Regions from separate parts of the Citricoccus sp. NR2 genome, predicted to be linked through region 1. Evidence: riboswitches for the same ligand, from Rfam matches in the RefSeq annotation. Region 1 holds a riboswitch; each other region holds the start of a gene.
What was found. Region 1 has a riboswitch for S-adenosylmethionine ahead of O1A05_RS00690 (monooxygenase). Riboswitches for the same ligand answer to the same signal wherever they lie in the genome.
Positions count from the first base shown of each region.

Region 2: it holds a riboswitch for S-adenosylmethionine, as region 1 does, so the genes downstream of both, O1A05_RS04055 (NtaA/DmoA family FMN-dependent monooxygenase) here and O1A05_RS00690 (monooxygenase) in region 1, are expected to answer to the same signal.
Region 3: it holds a riboswitch for S-adenosylmethionine, as region 1 does, so the genes downstream of both, O1A05_RS01185 (methionine ABC transporter ATP-binding protein) here and O1A05_RS00690 (monooxygenase) in region 1, are expected to answer to the same signal.
Region 4: it holds a riboswitch for S-adenosylmethionine, as region 1 does, so the genes downstream of both, O1A05_RS13885 (O-acetylhomoserine aminocarboxypropyltransferase/cysteine synthase family protein) here and O1A05_RS00690 (monooxygenase) in region 1, are expected to answer to the same signal.

Region 1 is NZ_CP115154.1:146,276-151,966, forward strand. It holds gene O1A05_RS00685 (acyl-CoA dehydrogenase family protein) at 1-587, opposite strand, end outside; gene O1A05_RS00690 (monooxygenase) at 587-1,969, opposite strand; SAM riboswitch class IV at 1,984-2,099, opposite strand; gene O1A05_RS00695 (hypothetical protein) at 2,237-3,031, shown strand; gene O1A05_RS00700 (type I restriction endonuclease) at 3,323-4,435, opposite strand; gene O1A05_RS00705 (IclR family transcriptional regulator) at 4,648-5,355, shown strand; gene O1A05_RS00710 (ABC transporter substrate-binding protein) at 5,546-5,691, shown strand, end outside.
Region 2 is NZ_CP115154.1:878,858-884,548, forward strand. It holds gene O1A05_RS04040 (rhomboid family intramembrane serine protease) at 1-880, opposite strand, end outside; gene O1A05_RS04045 (peptidylprolyl isomerase) at 1,039-1,587, opposite strand; gene O1A05_RS04050 (hypothetical protein) at 1,759-2,481, shown strand; SAM riboswitch class I at 2,629-2,738, shown strand; gene O1A05_RS04055 (NtaA/DmoA family FMN-dependent monooxygenase) at 2,751-4,235, shown strand; gene O1A05_RS04060 (SDR family NAD(P)-dependent oxidoreductase) at 4,309-5,022, shown strand; gene O1A05_RS04065 (hypothetical protein) at 5,071-5,325, shown strand; gene O1A05_RS04070 (Fic family protein) at 5,339-5,691, shown strand, end outside.
Region 3 is NZ_CP115154.1:245,144-250,834, reverse strand. It holds gene O1A05_RS01190 (acyl-CoA dehydrogenase family protein) at 9-1,376, shown strand; SAM riboswitch class I at 1,505-1,596, shown strand; gene O1A05_RS01185 (methionine ABC transporter ATP-binding protein) at 1,603-2,472, shown strand; gene O1A05_RS01180 (methionine ABC transporter permease) at 2,474-3,139, shown strand; gene O1A05_RS01175 (MetQ/NlpA family ABC transporter substrate-binding protein) at 3,257-4,174, shown strand; gene O1A05_RS01170 (MetQ/NlpA family ABC transporter substrate-binding protein) at 4,203-5,102, shown strand; gene O1A05_RS01165 (acyl-CoA dehydrogenase family protein) at 5,158-5,691, shown strand, end outside.
Region 4 is NZ_CP115154.1:2,944,792-2,950,482, reverse strand. It holds gene O1A05_RS13895 (VOC family protein) at 1-337, opposite strand, end outside; gene hrpB (ATP-dependent helicase HrpB) at 402-3,155, opposite strand; SAM riboswitch class IV at 3,353-3,468, shown strand; gene O1A05_RS13885 (O-acetylhomoserine aminocarboxypropyltransferase/cysteine synthase family protein) at 3,537-4,856, shown strand; gene metX (homoserine O-acetyltransferase MetX) at 4,915-5,691, shown strand, end outside.

The DNA of each region.
Region 1 (5,691 bases):
CTCGGCACGGCCGCGCTCACGGGCTGTCCGTCGTCGTCGGTGGCAGAGACGAGGATCCAGTCAGCATACGCAGCCCCGGTGGAGTAGAACTTCTCTCCGGTGAGCACTCGTACGGGGTGGCCCTCGGCGTCGCGCCGTTCGGTGGTGTGCAGCCGCGTGACGGTCTGCCCACGCACGTTGCCGCGCTCGGTGAGGGCGTTGCCCACGATGGCGCCCTCGCCGATCCGGCGCAGCCACCGGTCCCGAAATTCCGGCGTGGCCGGGTCATCTGCAGGACGGGACAACACGTCTTCCACGTGCAGCCAGTGTGCCCGCAGTGCCTGTGCCAGGTTGGAATCGGCCCGGCCCAGGGCCACCAGAAACCAGGAGGCCTCCTCGAAGCTCAGCCCGGCCCCGCCGTACTCTTCCGGCACGCGCAGGGTGGTGTAGCCGGCGTCGCGCAGGGCGTGCACCGCGTCGCGGTCCAGCTCCCCGGCGGCTTCCCTGCTCACGGCGGTGGCCGCGATCTGGTCGAACACCGGTGCCAGCTTCTGATGCGCGGCCCGGACTCGGTCGGGCTGTGTTCCCAGCTCACGCGTCGTTGTCATCAGATGCCCTCTGCGAACTGTACCGGCGTCGCAACAGCACCAGCCTCAACGCCCGCTTCACCCGCTTCACCGGCACCCGCCGCAGCCGGATCGGAGTTCCGTGCTGTCGAGTGGTGCGGCGGCAGCACCCCGTTAATCCGGTAGTTCCCCACCGCCTGGGTGCGGTAGATCAGCGGGGTGTGGCTGGCGATGGCGCGCGCGTTGAGCCAGTGCAGGTGCAGCTGCTTGGCCGCATCCGTGGCGGAGGCGCCGCCGGCCTCAAAGATCTGCCCGGTGGCATCCAGAATCAACTCCGACACCACCAGCGACGCCTCCGAGAGTGCAATGTTCGCCCGGGCGTGCGCCTCCAGGAACACCGGATCCTCCAGGTCGGTGTGCCCGCGAGTGGCCCGGTACGATTCCTCCACCACCTCGGCCGCCCCGCGCACGATCTGCCGCGCCGATGCCACTTTCGCCGACACCGCCCCGATCACCTGGTGCACCAGCGGATCCTGGGCGGGCGTCTCCGCCGTCGCGTGATCGTAGGTCCGACGCCGCTTCTGCACGAACCGGGTGATCTCGCGCAGTGCTGCCGCACCAATCCCGGCTTGAGTGGCGGTCAGTACGATCCACAGCACCGTGTAGGCCAGCACCCCGGTGGGCACGTTGAATTCCTGCAACCGGTCGGCCTGCACCGGAACCCCGCGGAACGTGGTGGTGCCGGATGCGGTGAGCCGCTGGCCGAACCCGTTCCAGTCATCCACCCGTTGTACCCCGCGATCATGCGCATCCACGACGACGAACAGCGGGCCCTCGTCCTCGCGCCCGGGACGCGTGGCCGACACCAGCAGGTAGTCGGCGAACAGCGCGCCGGTGGAGTAGAACTTGTCGCCGGAGATCTCCCCGATCTGGCTCGTGCCGGTGGCCACCGCTGACTGCGAGGTGTCGGCGTCGACGTCGGAAAACAGCACCGGCGCCTTGCCTGCCGTCGGCGGCAACTCCACCAGCGCGTTGCCGAAGATCTTGCCCGCGGCCACCTCGGCCAGCCACCATTGAGACACCGAGCCCTGGGACTCGTTCTCGTGCTGTTCGGTGAACATGAAGTGCCCGTGCAGCGCCTGCGGCAGGTTGGAGTCCGCTGCCGCCAGCTCGATCAACAGCTCCGCCAGCTGCTGCAGGCTCGCCCCGATTCCGCCGTACTCCCGACCCAGCCGCACCCGGGTGAACCCGGAATCGCGCAGCAGCTCGATGGCGTCGAAAGCCAGCTCATGGTCCAGTTCCCGTTGCTGCGCCCCGGCCCGGATCAGGGCGAATACCGGATTGAAGTGCTGGGCCAGCTGCTCGCTGGTGGGCCCGTGCTCGGCGGTGGCTTCTTTCAACTGGGCAAACGTCGACGTCGACATGGGGAGGGTCCTTTCCTACGTACTTGCCCGGGACGGTCGTACCGCGGGCCGAATCCTCACCTGGAGCACCCCACTACGGCGAGAGGGTTGCCGTCCGGTCAGCCAGGGCTTCGCACCGGATCTCGTGATTCTCTGGTCCCGAACCTAGCCAGGCCCGCGCGACGTCGACAACCTTTTCGGCCCAGATCGTGCACGCTGGGACACATTCCGTCACCCTCGCGGCTTCAGCTGTTCCCGGCGTCGCGGCACACACCCTAAGCTGAGACCATGACTTTCTCGGAGATCGCCACCACCGCCGCCGTGTCCGCTTTCAGCCTCGTTGACCCTCGAGATCTCGACGACGAAACCCGCCGCTACTACCAGGCCGGATCGGCCCTCACCTCGGTGCTCGCACTCAGCACCAGCAACCCCACCCTGCGCTCCACGCCAGCCCTGCTACGTTGGGGCATCAAGGCCGGAGCCGGCGCCGTCGGCTGGTGGGCCGCCGATGGCCGCTTCGATCACTGGGACACCGCCGTGCACGAATGGATCGAGTCCAAGGGCTCGGCGCACCCACGTTGGTGGATCGCCGCCGGGGCCGCCGCCACCATGGTCGGCACCTTCGCCCTGGACCGCGCGCTCAGCCGCTGGGAATCCCGCGCGGCTTGGGAACGCGAGCTCGAGGAGACCAAGGAAGAAGACCTTTTCGAACCGCTGCATCCGCGCGTCCGCGAGGTCCTGGAACTGCTGGCCCCCGAGGAACTGATCCAGTCCGAAGACGTCCAGGAACAAATCAAGTCAGCCACGCAGCTCGCTTTCGAGCCCACCTATGACAGCGTGGTGTTCCACGTGCCGGAGGAATCGACCCGGCTCGTCCCGTTCCAGCAGACTTGGTGCGTGGCCGGGGTGTTCCAGCGCAATGGGGTGGAGCATGAGATCCGGTTGATGATCAACGACGGACTGCTGGGCGAACTCGTCATCTACGCCGAAGACGACGCCGAGGTCGCGTTCTCCAGCCTGAACGAGTGGCCCGCGCCGAGCGAGATCACCCTGATGATCGAGTCCCCCACCCCGGTGTCCTGACCTCTCGACGAATCCCCTCCGGCTCAAGTGGACAACCATGCGGTCGACCGTCTTCGGCGACAGACCCGGCTGGCGTGCAATCAACTCGAGCTAGGCCAGATCACGCCCCAGCCGTTGCACGAAGTAGTGTGGCACCACCGAGCGTAGAAGCATGAGCACGCGGCGTGCCGCCTATTTCTGGCAGGATGACTTTTACTTCGAAGAACCCCTCAACGAAACCATGGCCGCGTTCACCGACTGGCAGACGCGACCATGGTCATCGAGAAGTAAGTGGCCCGATCTAGAAGGACATCAAAGGTTCTCGAGAATTCGTCGGGTCGTCGTCCGCAGCGAATCAGCGAACTGGTAGATGTCAACCAACCCGTCGATAGGGTGACGGGTTTCGCGCCGCTCCTCATCGAACGTACCAATGTACTTTTGCGACCGGTTGAAGTGGAGACGCGCAATCGATCGGCGGTTGTTGTCATCGAGCATGACAGCGAAATAGGACTTGGAGTCCCGGTAGAAGACACGATCCGGCGCAACTTCACTGCACACGATTGCTCGGATGATGTGAAAACCTTCGAGCTCTTCGATTGTGGTTTCAATACCATCGTCCTCGACCGCAGCTTCCCGAAGGTCTTGCTCGACGACTTCATCGCTGGAAAGGCTCTCTGCCATTTCTGCCCCCTTGTCTGCAGTCGAGGCAGATTCTCCAAGAGCAGTTTTCAACCGATCGTTGACTTGGTCGCGCAAGAACTGCCGTGTCGCTTTGGAGATGAGACTGGAGAACTGTTCCCGGACGCGCTGAGTGACCGGTCCTTCATAGACCTTCGATGCAATGAATTTGATCCAATCGTCGTCTGCCTGGTGGAAAAAATCACCGATGCGTCGCTTGATTGCGCTGATGTATTTGAGCTCTTCAGCTGCATTAACCACCGATTCAAGGTCAAAGTCCTCTTTGGAGAGCTTCTTGAGTTCAGGCAGCAAAGCATCGTCAATGTCATTGAGATCAAGGACCAAGAATGGCTTCGAATCCATCTTGTTCGGCGCGTCCAGGTCTGTATAGAACTGATACTGCTCACCGTTCGTCAAAATTGCGATCCGAGCCTTTGTCACCGCAAAGTATCGGAAGAGCTGTGATGCGTGCTCCAACTTCAAAGTGCCAGTCAGACTCTTGCACTCCACCAACATCTGGATTTCGCCATCTCGAACGATGGCGTAGTCGATCTTCTCTCCCTTCTTGATTCCCAGGTCCGCCGTGAACTCCGGGACAACTTCAAGTGGGTTGAATACGTCATATCCAAGAATCGACGAGATGAAGGGCATAACCAGCGCATTCTTCGTCGCCTCTTCAGTAGCGATGAGGTCCTTCTGCTGGCGCATTTTGACTGCAAGCGAGTACAAACGTTCCGAGAAATTCACAATGCTCCTTTGTGCGTGACGAACATCTCCATGCTAGGTCGAACGTTTACGCAAAAGTAGAGCGTCTCAAGATATTGCTTTCGTACCGCCACAAGGGAACGACGCGATGCAAGGCCGCCAGGGCACACTACCTAAACCGATAGAATGTGAGAGGGCACACATAACGGTCAAAGAGGGGTGCAATGGATTCCAGCGGGGGCATACTCGCACGCGTGGCGCAGATCCTGAGGACACTGACGCAAAGTAGTGCCGGTCTGACTGCCACCGAAATGTCTCGATCCACGACGATACCGGTATCGACATGCCATCGAATTCTCCGGGCGCTGGCCAAGGAAAACCTGCTAGAAATTGACGCCTCCTACCGATACCACCCCGGCTTATCTCTCTGGGAGCTAGGCACCACGTCACCGAGATCCGGGCAGATCCAGCAAGTCGCATTGCCCTTCATGCGCGACCTCATGCACGTCTCGGGATTTCCTGTGCACCTTGCCGTCCGTGACGGCCTGCATGCTGTTTTTATCGAGAAGATGTACCCCTCCGGCAAGGCCCCCGAGCGGCCATACGTGGGCAGTCATTACCCTTTGCACCTCACGTCAGTTGGCCTCGCTTTACTAGCCCATGCACCAACGGCGGTCCAGGAGGAATATCTCAGTTCAACACTCGAGCGCCGCACCGATCTCACGGTGACTGACCCGCAACAGATCAGGCGAACGCTGGCCGAAATCCGAGCCCGAGGGTTCGCGATTAGTGACCGCCAGGTCAATGCGACGTCGACCTCAGCAGCCGCTCCCATCAAGGGCTCCGACGGGAGAGTTATTGCAGCGCTCTCCGTCAATACTCCGCACGGCGTGCTTCGTGAGAGATCAATGGCTCATGGGGTTCAAACAACGGCACTAGGCATTTCTCGAGCGATCGCCTGAGCTCCAAAATCAAGGTGCGGACCAGCTCAAATCCCACGTCGTGGGATGTGACTAGCCTCACACTAACTCGATTGAAAGGGTGTCTACAGCAGGCATCACCCTTTCATCTCGAGGAGCACCCATGTCACAGCAGTCCACAGCACCATTCCACTCCATTTCACGCCGAGGTTTCCTCGGAGGATCCCTCGGCTTGGCCGCGCTTGGCGCGCTGACCGCCTGCGGTAGTGCTGGCGGCGCGTCCGGTGGCGCTGCGGGCGATGGCACTCAATCCGCCTTTACCTATCTGAGCTATCTGCCCATGGAAACGCTCTCGGTTGCGCCAGAACTTATGGCCGC
Region 2 (5,691 bases), 730 kb from region 1:
GGGTGATCTGCATGGCGCCGATCGCGGTGATCACCATCAGGATCACAACCACTCCGGCCAGTCCCCACCATTGGCGGCGGCGCATCCGCCGCCGTCGCTGCGCTGCTTCTTCGGCACCGACGAGCGTCTGATCGCTCTTCGGCTGGAACAACAGCACGGCCGCACAGGCCGCGCCGACCACCAGGCCACCCACGTGGGCCTGCCAGGAGATCCCGGACCAGACCACGGAAATCACCAGGTTCACGGCAATGAGGGCTCCGATAGACACCACGGAACCGCCAATGCGGCGAATCATCAAGAACAGGGCGGCGAACAGTCCATACACAGCACCGGAGGCTCCCACCACGGGTGCCAACGGGTTGGCCAGCAGCAGCACGGCTACCGAACCGCCGAAGGCGCTGATGAGATAGATCGCGAGAAAGCGCGCCCAACCCAGGGCCGGCTCCAGGGTGCGGCCCATCATCCACAGCACGACCATGTTCAGCAGCAGATGCATGGGCGAGGACATGGAATGCAGGAAGGCCGAGGTGAGCATGCGCCAGGGTTCGAATCCGATGCCGCTAAGGGCGGCGAACTGGGAGTCGAGGCTGGCGGCGGAGGTATAGAAACCGGCGTACCAGAGGGACTCGGTCACTCCGGTGGACAGACCATTGGTGGCCCACTGCGCTACATAGGCCAGCCCGCACAGGGCAATCAAAACATAGGTGACCACAGGAATCGGCTGGCCGTGCTTGTCTGCGAAACGCGGTGGACGATGCTCGGCGGGGAGGTTGCGCTGCGCCGAGGCCACGCAGTCCACACACTGGACGCCGACCTCGGCCGAACGCTGGCACTGCGGGCAGGCGGGCCGGTCGCAGCGCTGACAACGGACATAGGACACCCGGTCAGGGTGTCGGGGGCAGACAGGATGCTGCCCGGACTCACCATTTCCGCCGTGCGGGTCCTGTGGATGAGTCGCTCCGAAATCCTGACCGGGTGTCATCGACGTGCCTGCGCGCTCTCGGGCGCGAGGGCCCGCCTCAGGTGAATCACCGTGGATCAGCCGGCGAGCTCGGTGATCTCGATGGACTCGATGACGACGTCCTCGACCGGCTTGTCGTTAGCGCCGGTGGCCACGCCGTTGAGGGCATCCACGATCTGCTGCGAAGCCTCGTCGTTCACCTCACCGAAGATGGTGTGCTTGCCCTGCAGCCACGTGGTGGGCACGGAGGTGATGAAGAACTGCGACCCGTTGGTGCCGCGGCCGTTGCGGATGCCAGCGTTGGCCATGGCCAGCTTGTAGGGCTCGTTGAAGTTGAGGTCCGGGTGGATCTCGTCGTCGAACTGGTAGCCCGGTCCTCCGAAGCCCTGGCCCAGCGGGTCGCCGCCCTGGATCATGAAGTCGCGGATAATCCGGTGGAAGATGGTGCCGTTGTACAGCGGGGTGCCGGTGCGCTCTTCGCCGGTCTCCGGGTCGACCCAGGCCTGCTCACCCGTGGCCAGGCCGATGAAGTTCTGGACGGTCTTCGGCGCGTGGTTGCCGAACAGGTCCACGACGATGTCGCCCTGGTTGGTATGGACGGTTGCCTGATGCGTTGCGATAGTCATAGACGTATTCTCGCATTAGAGCCGCAATCCTCGCTTCCGTCGATCGGCGGGGCGTGGACAATTCGCGCTGAGCCGAATCTTGATACCCCACACTGGCGCTCAGCCGTGGAATCGCCACGTGACTCTGGCGTACTGTGGGAGAAACGCACGTCGATCCCCGGAGGTAATCAGATGGGAAAGCGCAAGGCTGAGAAAATCGCCAAGAAGCAGGCCAAGGCTGCAGAAAAGAAGCTGAACGCGTCTGTGGAGCAGGCCAAGTCATGGGCTGCCCCCAAGGTGGAGTCCGCGCTGGCGTGGACCGAAGAGCACCTGGGCGATAGCCTCGACCGCGCCGAGAAGGTCGCTTACTCCGCGGTGGACAAGGCCGGACCGAAGGCCAAGAGCGCCCTGGCGAACCTCACCGACGCCCTGGACTCAGCACGCCACAAGGTGCAGGACGAGTACGTCCCCACCGCAGCCGGCCAGCTCGCCGGTGCCGCCTCGAAGACGTCGAAGGCGCTGCACGACGCCGACGTCCCGAAGCCGGTCTCCGAGTTGCTGACCAAGGTCACCGGCGACAAGAAGGCCGCCAAGAAGTTGCAGAAGGCTGCCGAGAAGTACGCCAAGTCGGCCGAGAAGTCGCTGAAGAAGCAGGCTCAGTCCGGCGGCGGCAAGAAGTGGCTCGTGGTCGGCGTCGTCGTGGCTGCCGGTGGTGCCGCCTACGCCGTCTACCAGCTGACCAAGCCGGTGGAGGATCCGTGGAAGAACCCCACCCCGCAGCCGCTGAAGACCAACACCCCCGCCACCCCGCAGGCTTCCCAGCCAGCGGCGACGACCGAGGCGATCATTACCGACGACACCGAGGGTGGCGCTGAGGAGCAGGTCGACGCACCTGCACCGAAGCCCGCCAGCTGATCACCACAGCTACACCAAACAGCCCGCCGATCCGCCAGGGTCGGCGGGCTGTGCTGTGTGATGGGCGCGGTGTGCGTGACAGAACGTGACTCGGATTGTTCGTCGTCGTTTGTCCCAGAATGCGTCCCCGGCGTACGGTGAAAGCAGAAACCATCCAGAGCGACCGAGAGATCTGGCTCGTTGACGTCGCAGCAACCGTCCCATCCCGGGGTGTCCCCGCGGTCTGGACACGGTGCTACCGCCAGAACCGATGGAATTGAGGAGTCTCCATGGCCGCACAGCGCCGTCCACTCATCCTGTCCGCCTTCCTGATGAACACCACCAGCCACATCATCGGCGGCGCATGGCGTCGGGAGGAATCCCAGCAGCACCGGTTCAATGAGCTTGGCCTGTGGGTGGATCTGGTGCGAGATCTGGAGGACGCCGGTTTCGACATCGCGTTCTTCGCCGATGTGGTCGGACTCTACGGCGACTATGAAGGCGGCTGGGCCTCGCACCTGCGCAAGGGCCTGCAGATTCCCTCGAATGACCCGCTGGTGCTCATCTCCGCGCTGGCGGCGACCACCCGGCGCATCGGCCTGGCCATGACCTCCTCGGTCATCCAGGCCCACCCCTTTACCTTCGCCCGGCAGCTCTCCACCCTGGATCACCTCTCCGGCGGACGCGTGGGCTGGAACGTGGTCACCTCCGCCCTGGAGAACTCGCACCGCAATTTCGGCGGCGCCGAGCTGACCAGCCACGGCGACCGGTACAACCTGGCCGAAGAGTACCTCGACGTCGCCTACAAGCTGTGGGAAGGCTCCTGGGACGACGGCGCGCTGCTGCAGGACAAGACGGTCGAGCATGAGCGCGGCCGGGGGCTCCACGCCGATCCGGCCAAGGTGGCGAAAATCCATCACGCCTCCGAGAACTACCGGATCGAGGGCCCGCACCTGAGCTCGCCCTCACCGCAGCGCACCCCGTTCCTGTTCCAGGCCGGCTCCTCGCCCCGCGGTCAGGAAGTGGCCGCCCGGCACGCCGAGGCCACCTTCTCGATGGCCCCGCGCCGCGACATCGCCGCCGCCCACGCGGCCGAGGTGCGCCGTCGTGCCGTGGAATTCGGACGCGATCCCCAGGACGTGAAGTTCATCCAGGGGCTCTCCTTCGTGGTCGGCTCCACGGAAGCGGAGGCACAACAGAAGGCGCGCGAGCTCGATGACGCTATCGACGTCGAGGCGCTGATCGCCCACACCGGTGGCTCCCTGGGCCTCGACCTGGGCTACCTGCCACTGGACACCCCCATCAACGACATCGAGACCGAGGGCGCGCAGGGGCATCTGGCCGAGATCCGGAAGATGACCAAAGACGGCACGATGACGCTGCGGGATCTGGCGCATTTCCGGGCCCAATCCACCCGCGTGGTGGGCACCCCAGAACAGATTGCTGATGAGCTGGCCGCCTGGCAGGACGCCGGCATCGACGGGGTGAATCTGATCAACTCGTCCATCCCGGGGTCGTACCACGAGTTCATCGCGCAGGTCCTGCCGGTGCTGCGTGAGCGCGGACTGGCCCGCAGCCTCGAGGAGATCCAGCAGCTGGGCGAATCCGGTGCCACGCTGCGCGGTGCAGTGACCGGCCAGGATCGACTGCCGGATTCGCACCCAGCCGCCCGGTATCGGGGCGCGTTCGCCGAGTACTCGGCAGCGGCCACCGAGCGCAGCCGGGACGAGGTGCTCGGTGGGGAGGCTCAGTTAAGCAGCACCGCTCCGCGGTAACCGGCGGCGTCATTCGTTGTCCCGGGCGGCGAACCCCGGACGGGGCACGGCCGGATCCGTTATCGTCGGGGGCATGAGTGATTCCACCCCCGACTCCGCGGCCAGCACCCCCAGCATCCCTGCTCCCGACCGACCATGCGCCGTCGTCAGCGGAGCCACCAGCGGCATCGGCCGCGCCGTCGTTGACCAGCTCACCGAGCACGGTTGGCAGGTCATTGCCCTGGGACGCAGCCGCCAGCGTCTGGATGAGCTGGCCGCCCACCCGCAGATCACCTCCGTGGCCCTGGACCTCACCGCCGATGATCTCAGCACCGTGATGCCCGAGCGCGTCGATGCCGTGGTGCATGCGGCCGGACTGCTGCCCACCGCCTCCATCGAGGAGATCACCGATGCCGAATGGGATGAGGTCTTCGCCGTCAACGTCACCGCGGCCATGCGCTTGGCCCGCGCTGGCCTGCCTGCGTTGCGCCGTTCCCAGGGCACCATCGTGTTTCTGAACTCCGGGGCCGGTGTGTTCGATCGGCCGAAGAACACCGTCTACGGGGCCACCAAGCACGCCCTGCGTGGTTTCGCCAACGGGCTGCGCGCTGATGTGGAACACGACGGCGTCCGCGTCACCTCGGTGTACCCGGGACCCACGGATACCCCGATGCTCGCCGAGCCGAAGGACCGCTCCGTGATGATCCAGCCCGCCACCGTCGCCCGCGCGGTGGTCGGGGCGATCCTCGCCAGCGACGACACCCAGCTCACCGACATCCACGTCCGCCCCCGCGTCGAGCTCCGCTGAAGAACTCATCATTCTCGGGACGACTCCTATGACTTCCGCAGGTGTGCCATGCATCGCCGGTCGGATGCCACCCCCAGTCCACACGTTCGTGCTACCGCCGAGGAGGCCGAGCGTGAGCTGACACGATTCGACGCCGAGCTCGGCGTAGGACGAAGTCGAAACGCGGGAGAAATCGCCGCGAACACACGCACCATGCGTGTGGATCTCGAGCTGGCCGAAGATCTCTCCGTCGAGGCCATGCTGCGGCTCCATGCCGTGCTCATGGAGCCGCATCGACGCCACATTCGTCGCGCCCCACTATGAGCACGTACCCGATTTGACCCATGATCTGGTTGCCTTCATCAATGACCCCATGATTCCTACGCTCGTCTCGGCAACAGTAAGTCATGCTCAGTTCAAAACGATTCACCCCTTCACTGACGGCAATGGTCGAACGGGCAGGGCATGGGTTCAGGCCATGCCGAAGCATCGCGGCGTCACCCGCCATGTCGCGGTTTCCGTCTCCGCTGGGTTACTGGCGGACGTCGGGGGCTACCACTCAGCGCTGACTGCGTACCGCACAGGTGATGTGGACTCGATTGTTCGCGCCTTCGCCGATGCCTCCCTCCGCGCCGTTCACAACGCCCGTGCACTGGCGAACGACATCGAACAGCTACGCGCCGGATGGAA
Region 3 (5,691 bases), 99 kb from region 1:
GCATCCTCGTGTCTGTCATTCCTGCCGATTCCGCCCCCGCCGCTTCCGTCTCCTCGACGCCGCGACTGGCGGAGCTGACCCCGCCCCAGGTGCCCGCCGGATCGAATTACCCCAGCCTTGCCGCCCACTTCGCGCCGAACTTCGAGCGCATCGCCGCCGGGGCTCGGCAGCGGGATCTGCACCGGCAGTTGCCCTTTGCGGAGATCGCCGACCTGAACCGCGCCGGCTTCGGCCTGTTGCGGGTGCCTCGCGAGCACGGCGGGGCAGGGGTGAGCGTGCGCACCTTCATCCGGCTACTCATCGACTTGGCCGCGGCGGACTCGAACGTGGCGCATCAGTACCGCTCCCACGCCGGATTCGTGGAGTCGCTGCGGTTTCTCGACGACGCCCGTTCTCAGCACTGGTACGCCCAGCTGCGCGCCGGGGCCACCGTCGGTAACGCCTCCACCGAGAAGGGCGGCAACGCGTTGGGCACCCTGAACACGGTGCTCACTGAACACGGGTCGGGACCGGAGACGACCTGGGTGCTCAACGGCGAGAAGTTCTACGCCACCGGGTCACTCTTCGCCACCCACACCCGCGTCTCGGCCAGCCTCACCGGAGCCGGTGGCGACGTGACTGGGGAGCGCTCCTTCGCGGTGGTGCCTACGGATGCGCCCGGCGTCGAGCTCGACGACGACTGGAACGGGTTCGGGCAGAAGCTCACCGCCACCGGAACGGCCCGATTCCATAACGTCGAGCTGGATCCCCTCTCCGTGCTGCCGCGCCGGATCGGCACCCCGGAGGCGGTGTTCGAGGCCTCGTTCTTCCAGCTGGTGCTGCTTGCCGTGCTGGCCGGGATCGCCCGGGCAGTGCGCGAGGACACCGCAACCGGGGTGCGGGAGCGCAAGCGCACGTTCAACACGGGGCTGGGGCTGCCCTACCGTGAGGACCCGCTGATCCAGGAGGCCACCGGAAACATCGCGGCCACCGCCTTCGCCGTCGAAGCTACCGTGCTGCACGCCGCCGACACCTTCGATGAGGCGCTGGCGGTGGCGGAAGCCACCGGCGCCGACCGGCACGACTTCACCGGGACGGTTCCACAGGAGTTCTACACCGCGGAGCTGGCCATCCAGCAGGCCCAGATCACCGTGCCGGAACAGACCATCCGGGTCGCCTCCGAACTCTTCCTCACCGGCGGGGCGTCCAACACCGCCGTCGAGAAGGGGCTGGACCGGCATTGGCGCAACGCCCAGACCGTGGCCACGCACAACCCCATCGTCTTCCGCTCACGGCAGGTCGGCGACTGGTTCATCAACGGCACCCTGCCGCAAGGGCTGTCCGCTATCGGCGATGCCCCGGCCTCAGCGGCAGCATCCGCACCGACTCAAGGATGACGTCACATAACGTCATCTTCGACGGTTCGTGATCGCTGCAGAGCGTTTGTGAACCGTGTGACGAGATGCATGACGCTCGTCATGGTTCGTCATGACACGGGGTTCGTCCCCGTGTTTGAATGGACCGGTAACCATCCAGAGCGACCGAGAGACCTGGCTCGTCGACGTCGCAGCAACCCGCCCCACGAGGCGAAGGTGCTAATGCCAGCAACGATGGAGGATTCTCATGATCTCCCTGCGCCACGTCACCACCACGTTCAAAGGCGGTGACATTACTGCGGTCGACGACGTCAGTCTCGACGTACGCCGTGGCTCGATTCACGGCATCATCGGCTTCTCGGGGGCCGGCAAATCCACACTGCTGCGCAACATCAACCTCCTGGAGCGCCCCACCTCCGGTGAGGTCTGGGTCGACGGCGAAGAGCTCACCGGGCTCAGCGCGGAACAGCTGCGCCAGCGCCGCCACCAGATCGGCATGATCTTCCAGGGCTTCAACCTGGTGAACAATCACACCGCCGTCGCCAACGTGGAACTGTCGCTGACCTTCGCGGGCGTGACGAACCGGCGCGAGCGTCGTCGTCGGGCCCTGGAGGCACTGGAGCTGGTGGACCTGGCCGACCGGGCCAAGGCCTACCCTGCTCAGCTCTCCGGTGGGCAGAAGCAGCGTGTGGCCATCGCCCGCGCCCTGGCCACCAAGCCGAATGTGTTGCTCTGCGATGAGCCCACCTCCGCACTGGACCCATTCACCACCGCCACGGTGCTTCAGTACCTGGCCGACATCAACGCCCAGCTGGGCATCACCATCGTGGTCGTCACCCACGAGATGGAGGTCATCAAGGCCCTGGCCGACGACGTAACCGTCATGGAATCCGGCGCCATCGTCGAGCAGTTCACCACCGAGCAGCTGCGTTCCGACAGCTTCCGGCCGCACACCGCGATCGGTTCCTACCTGATCTCCGAGGGCATCTCGGTGGAGAAAGGACGCGTAGGCACCCTGGAGGTGTCCGCCGCCCCGGCCGACCGACACAACGACGACAACGACGCCGCTGGCACCACGGCAGACTCCGCGGTAGTGCTGGAGAAGGTGGGGAACTGACATGGAACGCATCATCGAACTGCTTCCCGAATTCACCGCAGCGCTGTTGCAGACCTTCGCCATGATTGGGGTCGCCATCCCGATTGCGGTGCTGCTCGGCACCCCGCTGGGCATCTGGCTCGTGAACCACGCCCCCGGCGGAATTTCACCCTCGCCGCAGCTGCACCGGGTGGTTTCCGCCATCGTCAACGCGGTGCGCTCCTTCCCGTTCCTGATTCTGCTCATCGCGATCATCCCGTTCACCCGGTTCGTGGTGGGCACCACCGTGGGCACCGCGGCGGCTATCGTCCCGTTGACGGTCAACGCCATTCCGTACTTCGCCCGCCTGGTGGAGCAGAACATCAACCAGCTGGGCACCGGGCCCATTGAGGCCGCCCGCGCCATGGGCGCCACCCGCGGCCAGATCATCCGCTCCGTGATGCTCGTGGACGCCCGACCGGCCCTGATCGGTTCGATCACCATCACCACCGTCTCCTTCATTTCCTACTCGGCGATGGTGGGGCTCGTCGGTGGCGGCGGTATCGGCGACTTTGCCATCCGGTACGGCTACTACCGATACGAAACCGAGGTGATGTTGGTGGCGATCGCGATCATGTTGCTGCTGGTCACCGCCGTCCAGGTCATCGGCAACCGGTTGGTGCGCGTCACCGACAAGCGCCTGGCCTGATTCGCCCGGTCTTCGCGACCGTTCCCTCACTTCTGATCCCGCACGGGTACCCTGCCCCGTGCCGTCCCCCGCGCGCGGAAGGCTCCTTCTGTGCCGCCTTGGAAAGGACCCTCGACTGTGTCGACCCCCCACACCACCGCCTCCGCCTCGCGTGGTTCACGACGGCTGGCCGCCCTCGGTCTCAGTCTCGTCGCCGGACTCGCTCTGACGTCCTGCGGACTGGCCAACGCCGGATCCTCCGTTGACGAGGACCAGACCATCTCGATGATTCTCACGGAATCGGCGCCCTATCAGGACCCCACGGAGATCGTGAAAGAGAAGCTCGAGGAACAGGGCTGGACTCTGGAAACCACCTACGTCACTGACATCATCCTGCCCAACCAGGCCGTCAGCAACGGCGAGTATGACGTCAACTACTTCCAGCACCTGGCCTATCTCAACCAGTTCAATCAGGACAATGGCACCGCAGTCGAGCCGATTTTCTCGGTCTTTTACGCGCGGGCCGGCGTTTTCTCTCTGACGGTGGATACCCTCGACGACCTTCCCGAGGGCGGTCAGATCGCGGTCCCCGTCGACACCTCCAACAACGGTCGCGCCTTGGCACTGTTGGCCGATGCCGGCGTGATCGAGGTCGACGAATCCAAGGAGCCCACTGAGCTCTCCCAGCGGGATATCACCTCGAATCCGAAGAACCTGGAGTTCATCGAGGTGGACCAGCAGTCTCTGGCGCAGACCCTGCCCGACGTGGACGCGGCTTTCGTGTTCGTGCGTCTAGTGGCCGAGGCCGGCTACGACACTGAGGACACCGCGCTGGTGCTGGAATCCGACCCGGACGTGGAGCTGCCCTTCACCAACGGCATCGCCGCCCAGCCGGAGTTCCGCGACACCGAGGGCGCCCGCGTGCTGCAGGAGGCTTACCAATCCGAGGAGATCGCGGAATGGTTCGCCGACTATCAGGGCGGCGTCCTGGATTACACCGACCAGATCGTCGTCGAGAATTCCGCTGACATCTGGGCCGAATACACCTCCGAATGATCCCGAACAATCCGAGAAAGAGACCATCATGACCATCGCACCCCGCCGCTTCGCCTCCGTCGCCCTTTCCGGCGCCGCCCTGCTTGCCCTGACCTCCTGCGGGCTGGTCAATGCTGGCTCCTCCGCCGACGACGACCAGACCATCTCGATGATCGTCACCGAATCCGCGCCGTACCAGGACCCCACGGAGATCGTGAAGGAACAGCTCGAAGAGCAGGGCTGGACCCTGGAGACTACCTACGTCACCGACATCGTGCTGCCTAATGAAGCCGTGAACAACGGTGAATACGACGTCAACTTCTTCCAGCATCAGGCCTACCTGCGCCAGTTCAACCAGGACAACGGCACCGACGTGGAGTCGCTGTTCTCGGTCTACTACACCCACTCCGGGATCTTCTCGCTGACCTACGACAGCCTCGACGAGCTTCCCGACGGCGCGCAGGTGGCCATCCCCGTCGATACCTCCAACAACGGCCGCGCCCTGAAACTGCTGGCCGATGGCGGAGTGATCGAAGTGGATGAATCCAAAGAAGTCACCGAACTCTCCCAGCGTGACATCACCGCCAATCCGAAGAACATCGAGTTCATCGAGATTGACCAGCAGTCCCTGGGCCAGTCCCTGCCTGACGTCGACGCCGGATTCGGCTTCATCCGCTCCATCGCTGACGCCGGCTACGACATCGAGGACACCGTGCTGCTCCTCGAGGAAGACCCGGAGGTGAAGGTGCCGTTCACCGTGGTCGTCGCCTCCCAGCCCGAGTTCCGCGATACCGAAGCGGCGAGGGTGCTCCAGGAGGCCTACCAGTCCGAAGAAGTGCAGCAGTGGTACGACGAGTACCTCGGCGGTGGCGTGGTCACCTACGAAGGCTCGATCACCGTGGAGAACTCGGCCGACACCTGGGCCGAATTCGCCGCTGCCACCGACTGATCACCCTGCGCACACCACACCGATACGTGAGAGACCCGAAGGAGAACATCAGCCGATGAGCATCCGGACCGCGTCCCCCGCCGACCACGATTACCGGCGCTTGCGCGAGCAGTATCGTGACATTTTTGACGACATTGCCCGCGGCGAGCTGGCCCGGGAATCCGGCCGCCACCTGCCCTTCTCACCCATGGAGACCCTGCGGACGCGCGGCTTCGGCGCGCTCACCGTGGACTCCGACGACGGCGGAGCCGGGGCCGGCCATGAAACCGCACTGCGCCTGCTGATCGATCTCGCCGAGCTCGACGCCAACACCGCCCACCTGGCCCGCAGCCAGCTGATCTTCGTCGAGCACGTGCGCATGCAGGCCTCCGCCGAGCTGCGTCGCAAGTGGTTCCGCCACATCATCGACGGCGAATGGTGCGGGTCCGCCCTCTCCGAGAAGACCAGCGCCGGGCTCGGCGACACCTCCACCAAAGTGTGGGAAGACGACGCCGGATCCCTGCTCATCACCGGGGAGAAGTACTACACCACCGGCACCATCTTCTCCACCTGGACCCTCGTCAACGCCATCGTCGACAAGCCGCTGGCC
Region 4 (5,691 bases), 520 kb from region 1:
ACTTCCGCTGTGCGGGCACGGCGCCGCGGCCCAGGCGCTCCTCGAACGGTGCCAAATCGTCGACGGCGACGACCCAGCCCATCCAGCCGCCGCCCATTTCCTTGCGGGCGCGCACGGCCTGACCGAACGGCGCCGAATCAGCCGCGGGATGGTCGAGGACCTCAACGATCTCCAAGTACTGCCGGTTGGTCATCGGGAACAGGGCGTTGCGGGTGCCGAAACGCGGATGTACCCCGCCCTTGACGCGGTCGATCCCCAGCGCGGAGCTGATGCGCTCCACGGTGGCGTCCAGCCCCTCGGGTCCGACAGCGTAGGAAACATGGTCTAAACGCATCATGATCTCATCGTGCCACGTCCAGTGGGGCGGGTCTCATGAGTCCAGGCTCAGCGTTTAACGGGCGTCAACTAGGAGGTATTCTCCGCATCGCACTGTTCGTGCGCGGGGTGGCGACGGCGGTCCACGGGTCTTCCGGCCAGGGATGTTTGGCGTAGCGGGCACGGTTTTCCGCTCGCACGGCCGGATAGGCGTTCTCCCAAAATGAGTTCAGATCCGAGGTGACCGCCAGGGGTCGTCCGGCAGGGGAGAGCAGGTGCAACAGCACGGGAACCCGGCCCTCGGCCACGGTGGGCCCGGTGCGCCAGCCGAAGCACTCCTGCAGTTTCACCGCGAGAACCGGTGGGGCCGGCGTGTCGGCGTCGGGATTGTTCTGAGAGGGGTGGTCTTCGGGGGCCGGCCAGTCTAAGGTGATCTGCGAGCCCGAGGGCACCGTCAGCCGGAGCGGGGCGAGCTCGTCGAACCGGGCGGCCTCGGGCCAGGGGAGCAGCCGGCGCAGCGCGGAATGGAGGTCCAGTGAGCGTTCGGCGGCACCGGCGGCGAGCTGGTCGATTTCCGGGCCGAGCCAGTCCTCCACGGTGGCGGTGAGTGCGGCGTCGGTCACCTCGGGCCAGGGGGCGCCGTACACGCGATGCAGGAAGCCCAGCCGATTCCGCAGGGTGGCCACCGATGCTCCGGCGCGCTGCACCAGGGCGAGCACCCCGGTCTCGCGCCATTCGGCGACGACGGCGGATCGGGCGTGTTCGGGCTGTGGCGGCACCGGGGTGGAACTGAGTTCGATGGCGCCCAGACGGCGGATTCGGCGGGCGGTGACCCGGCGGTGAGTATCGGAGGCAGCGTCCAAGCGGGCCACTGTCTCGTCCACGAGCAGAGGGCCCGCCGCTAACTCAGCGTGTTCGGGATCCAGCTCGACGGCGGCGCGAATCACCGCATGGTCGCCGTGCAGGCTCAGCTCGGCCACCGCAATCCATTCGGCCCCGATCAGCGACGACGACGCCGGCAACCGGGCCGCGGTGCCGGACGCGAGCAGGTATTCGGCGTCCCGGCGTCGGGCGATCTGCTGCGGGTAGGCCAGCGCGGTGATCAGACCGAGTGCGTCGTGGTGAAGGTGATGCTGGTCGAGAGGTCCTCCGGCGTCGTCGTGTCCCGTCGACTGCGGGGCGAGGTCCTCCGCCACCACCGCGGCCCGGGCCAGCCGATCGACGTCATGACGCCAGCCCGGATCCGAGCGCAGCTGCCGGTAGCGCGCCATCAGATCGGCCCCCGGGGCACGCGTGTCCGCGGCCAGGGTGGCCACTGCCTCGGCCGCCACCCGGGCGTCCCACAGCTCTGCCCCGTCGAGCAGGGCCCGGCCCAGATGGGGGTCCACCGGCAGTCGGGACATCCGCGCACCCAGCTCCGTCGGGGTGCCGTCGTCGTGGACCGCGCCCAGTTCTTGCAGGCGCTGCTCGGCTCGATCGGCGGCCGCCGTCGGAAACGGGTCCGGCAGCCGCAGGCCAGCACCGCGCGGGGCTCCCCAACAGGCGACGTCGAGTAGTGCCCGGCCGAGCTCGTTGCGTCCTGCGGTGCGGATTTCGGGCGCAGTGTGGGCCGGCCGTGCCGCGTATTCGGCCTCGCTCAGGCAGCGCACCACCGTGCCGGGCGCCTCGCGGGCGGCACGCCCACCGCGCTGCACCATGGCGGATTTGGACGCGCCGAGGGTGATCAGCCCAGATACCCCGCGCCGGGAATCCTCCCGCAAGGCCCGTTCCAGACCGGCGTCCACCACCAGCCGCACCCCGGGCACGGTCAGCGCCGATTCCGCCACATTGGTGGCCAACACGATGCGCCGGGGAAACTGCGAGGCAGTGTCGGTACTGCGGGCCAGAATCCGGTCCTGTTCCCGGGCCGGCATCGACCCCAGCAGAGGCAGCACCGCGGTATCGGGCGCCAGGCGCGGGTCGCTACCCAGCCGGGCCGCCACCCGGTCGATCTCACGGGCGCCGGGCAAAAACACCAGGGTGTCACCGGGGCGATCGGGACCAACGGGGGTATGCGGGTACTGGTGCAGATGCTGATATTCGACGACGACGTCGGCCACATGATCCAGAAAACCGGGTGCGACTCCGCGGGCATCCAGACTGCGCTGCGCCTGCGTTCCCCAGGGTGCCCAGATCTCCTGCAGCGGATGCGGTTCGGTGGCCACCTCAAGCACCCGTGCACCCAGCAACTCCGCCCAGTGTCCGACGTCGAGGGTTGCCGACATCACCACCACATGCAGCTCCGGGCGCAGCTGACCCAGCTGTTCCACCAAGGCGAAGGTCAGATCGGTGTCCAGGTGACGCTCGTGGACCTCGTCGAGCACGATGGCGCCGATTCCGCTGGCTTCCGGGTCCGCGATCAGCCGACGCAGCAGCACCCCGGTCGTCACGAACTCCACCCGCGTGGCAGCCGAAACGTGTCGGTCCCCGCGCACCGTGTAGCCGACCTCGCGGCCCAACTGCGCACCGCTGAGAGAGACGAGACGACGCGCGGCAGCTCGGGCGGCCATCCGGCGCGGTTGCGTGACGACGACGCGGCCCGCCGACACTGCAGCCAGCGCCGGTGGCACCACCGTGGTCTTGCCGCTACCGGGCGGCGCGGAAATCACGACTCGGATGCCCGCCGTTCCGGCCCCGGAGTCTGTTCCTGGCGCGGTGAGCTCAGCCTGCTCGGCCAACTCACATCCGGCCAGCCCGGTCAGTTGCGGCACCAGGCGGGCCGCGGGCAGCCCCTGAACGATCCGTTCCCATGGGATCTCCCAGGAATCGGCGGGTTGGTGCGCGGCGGGTGTGTTCGTCATGATCGGTTCCCCGCCCCTCTTTCCTTCAGCACTGTCACCGACCCCGGTGCCCCGCGCGTCGTCGGGTTTGCCGGGTTTGTCCGGTTTCTCGGAAATACGGTATCAACCCCGAACCCGCCCCTGCAGATGACGCCGCGTCTCGCCCGTGACCGCCGGCGAGATGAAACCGGCGGTGCATTCTGGCACAATGACATCCAGGTCACGAGTGTCAGCGACAAGCCCCGGCTAGCTGATCGGCAACCCTCCAACCGCGGTGGGGTGCCCCGGGTGAGGACCAGGCGATCGAGGAACCCCTCGACCGCAAGCGCGGGCCATCGCGGACCGCCTCTTCGGCCTCGGAGCGGCGATGGTGATGGCCCTGACAGAACAGGAGCCGCCATCATGTCCCCTTCAGCAGACTGGTCGTTCGAGACCCAACAGATCCACGCCGGGATCACCAACGACCCCACCACGGGAGCCACCCAGCTGCCGATCTACCAGACGACGTCGTTCAGCTTCCCGTCCACCGAATCTGCCGCGGGACGTTTCGCCCTGCAGGAGCTCGGCCCCATCTACACGCGCCTGACCAACCCGACCACCGACTCCGTCGAGAACAAGATCGCCGCGCTCGAAGGTGGGGTGGGCGCGGTATTGCTCTCCTCGGGGCAGTCGGCCACTACCCTGGCGATCCTCAACGTGGCCGGGGCCGGGGACCATATTGTGGTTTCGGCTTCGCTGTACGGCGGCACCCAGAACCTGTTCAAACACACCCTGACCCGACTGGGTATCACCACCACGTTCGTGCAGGATCCGGACGATCTGAACGAGTGGCGTTCGGCCGTTCAGCCGACGACGAAGGCGCTGTTCGGTGAAGTGTTGGGCAATCCGCGCGCCGATGTGCTCGACATTGCCGGGGTGGCTCAGGTGGCGCACGACGCCGGGGTGCCGCTCATCGTCGACTCCACCCTGACCACCCCGTACCTGGTGCGACCCTTTGACCACGGGGCCGACGTCGTCGTGCATTCGGCCACCAAGTTCCTGGGCGGGCACGCAGCCGCCCTGGGCGGCGTGATTGTGGACTCTGGCAACTTCGACTGGACCGCCGATCCGGAACGGTTCCCCGGTTTCAATGAACCGGATGAGTCCTACAACGGCATCGTGTTCGGTCGTGATTTCGGGGCCGACGGCGCACTGGGCGCCAACGTCGCGTACATCCTGAAGATCCGCACGCAGCTGCTGCGTGACCTGGGCACGTCGGCCAGCCCGTTCAACGCGTTCATTCTCAACCTCGGATTGGAGACGCTCAGCCTGCGTATGGAACGTCATGTCGCCAACGCCCAACGGGTTGCCGAATATCTTGAGGCTCACCCCCAGATGCATTCGGTAGCCTACGCCGGTCTGCCGTCGAGCCGGTGGCACGAGCGGGCATCGCAACTGTTGCGGGGTGCCGGTTCCGTGGTGGCATTCGAGATCGACGGCGGAGTGGCGGCCGGGCAGGCTTTCGTGGAGGCGCTGCAGCTCCACCAGCACGTGGCGAACGTCGGCGACACCCGTTCGCTGGTGATTCACCCGGCGTCCACCACCCATTCTCAGCTCACCGAGGATGAGCGGCGCGCCGCCGGGGTGGGCCCGGGGCTGGTGCGACTCTCGGTGGGGCTGGAGCATGTCGACGATATTCTGGCCGATCTCGAGGCCGGATTTACCGCGGCCGTTAAGGCCTGAGGGTCCGATTCGAGAGTGACCAATATCCCAGACCAGACGGCGAAAGAAGCAGGAACACATGACCATCGGAGTGGACCCGATGCCCGGCAGTGACACCAGCAGCACCACCAACACCGCTGACAACAGTGCGGTGGCACTAGACCTGCAGGGCGGACTCCGCTACGCCGATCTCGGCCGCTTCGATTTCGAGACCGGCGGCCAGCTCCCGCAGATCCGGCTGGCCTATGAGACCTGGGGCGAGCTCAACAGCGACGGTAGCAATGCCATCCTGATCGAGCACGCGCTCACCGGTAATTCCCATGTCGCCGCCTCCGACGCCTCGGACGAACCCGGCTGGTGGGAGGGCCTGGTCGGTCCGGGCCGCCCCATCGACACCGAAAAGTGGTTCGTGGTGTCGGCGAACATGCTCGGCGGTTGCGACGGTTCCACCGGTCCTTCGAGTCTCGACGATGACGGTCGGGCCTGGGGATCGCGCTTCCCGTTTGTCACCATCCGCGACGCCGTGCACGCCGAGGCCCGATTGGCGGATGCCCTCGGAATCCGGGTCTGGCATGCCGTGCTGGGCGGTTCGATGGGCGGCGCCCGGGCTCTGGAATGGGCCGCCACCTATCCGGACCGGGTGCGTGGTTTCGGGGTGTTCGCGGCCGGTGCGCACTCCACCGCCGAACAGATCGCTTTCGCTCAGGCGCAGGTGGAGGCCATCCGGTTGGATCCGAACTTCCACGGCGGTGACTACTACGACGCCGACCACGTTCCCTCCGGTGGTCTGGGGATCGCCCGTCGTATCGCGCATATCACCTACCGGTCGGAAGCGGAGCTGGAGGCGCGGTTCGGC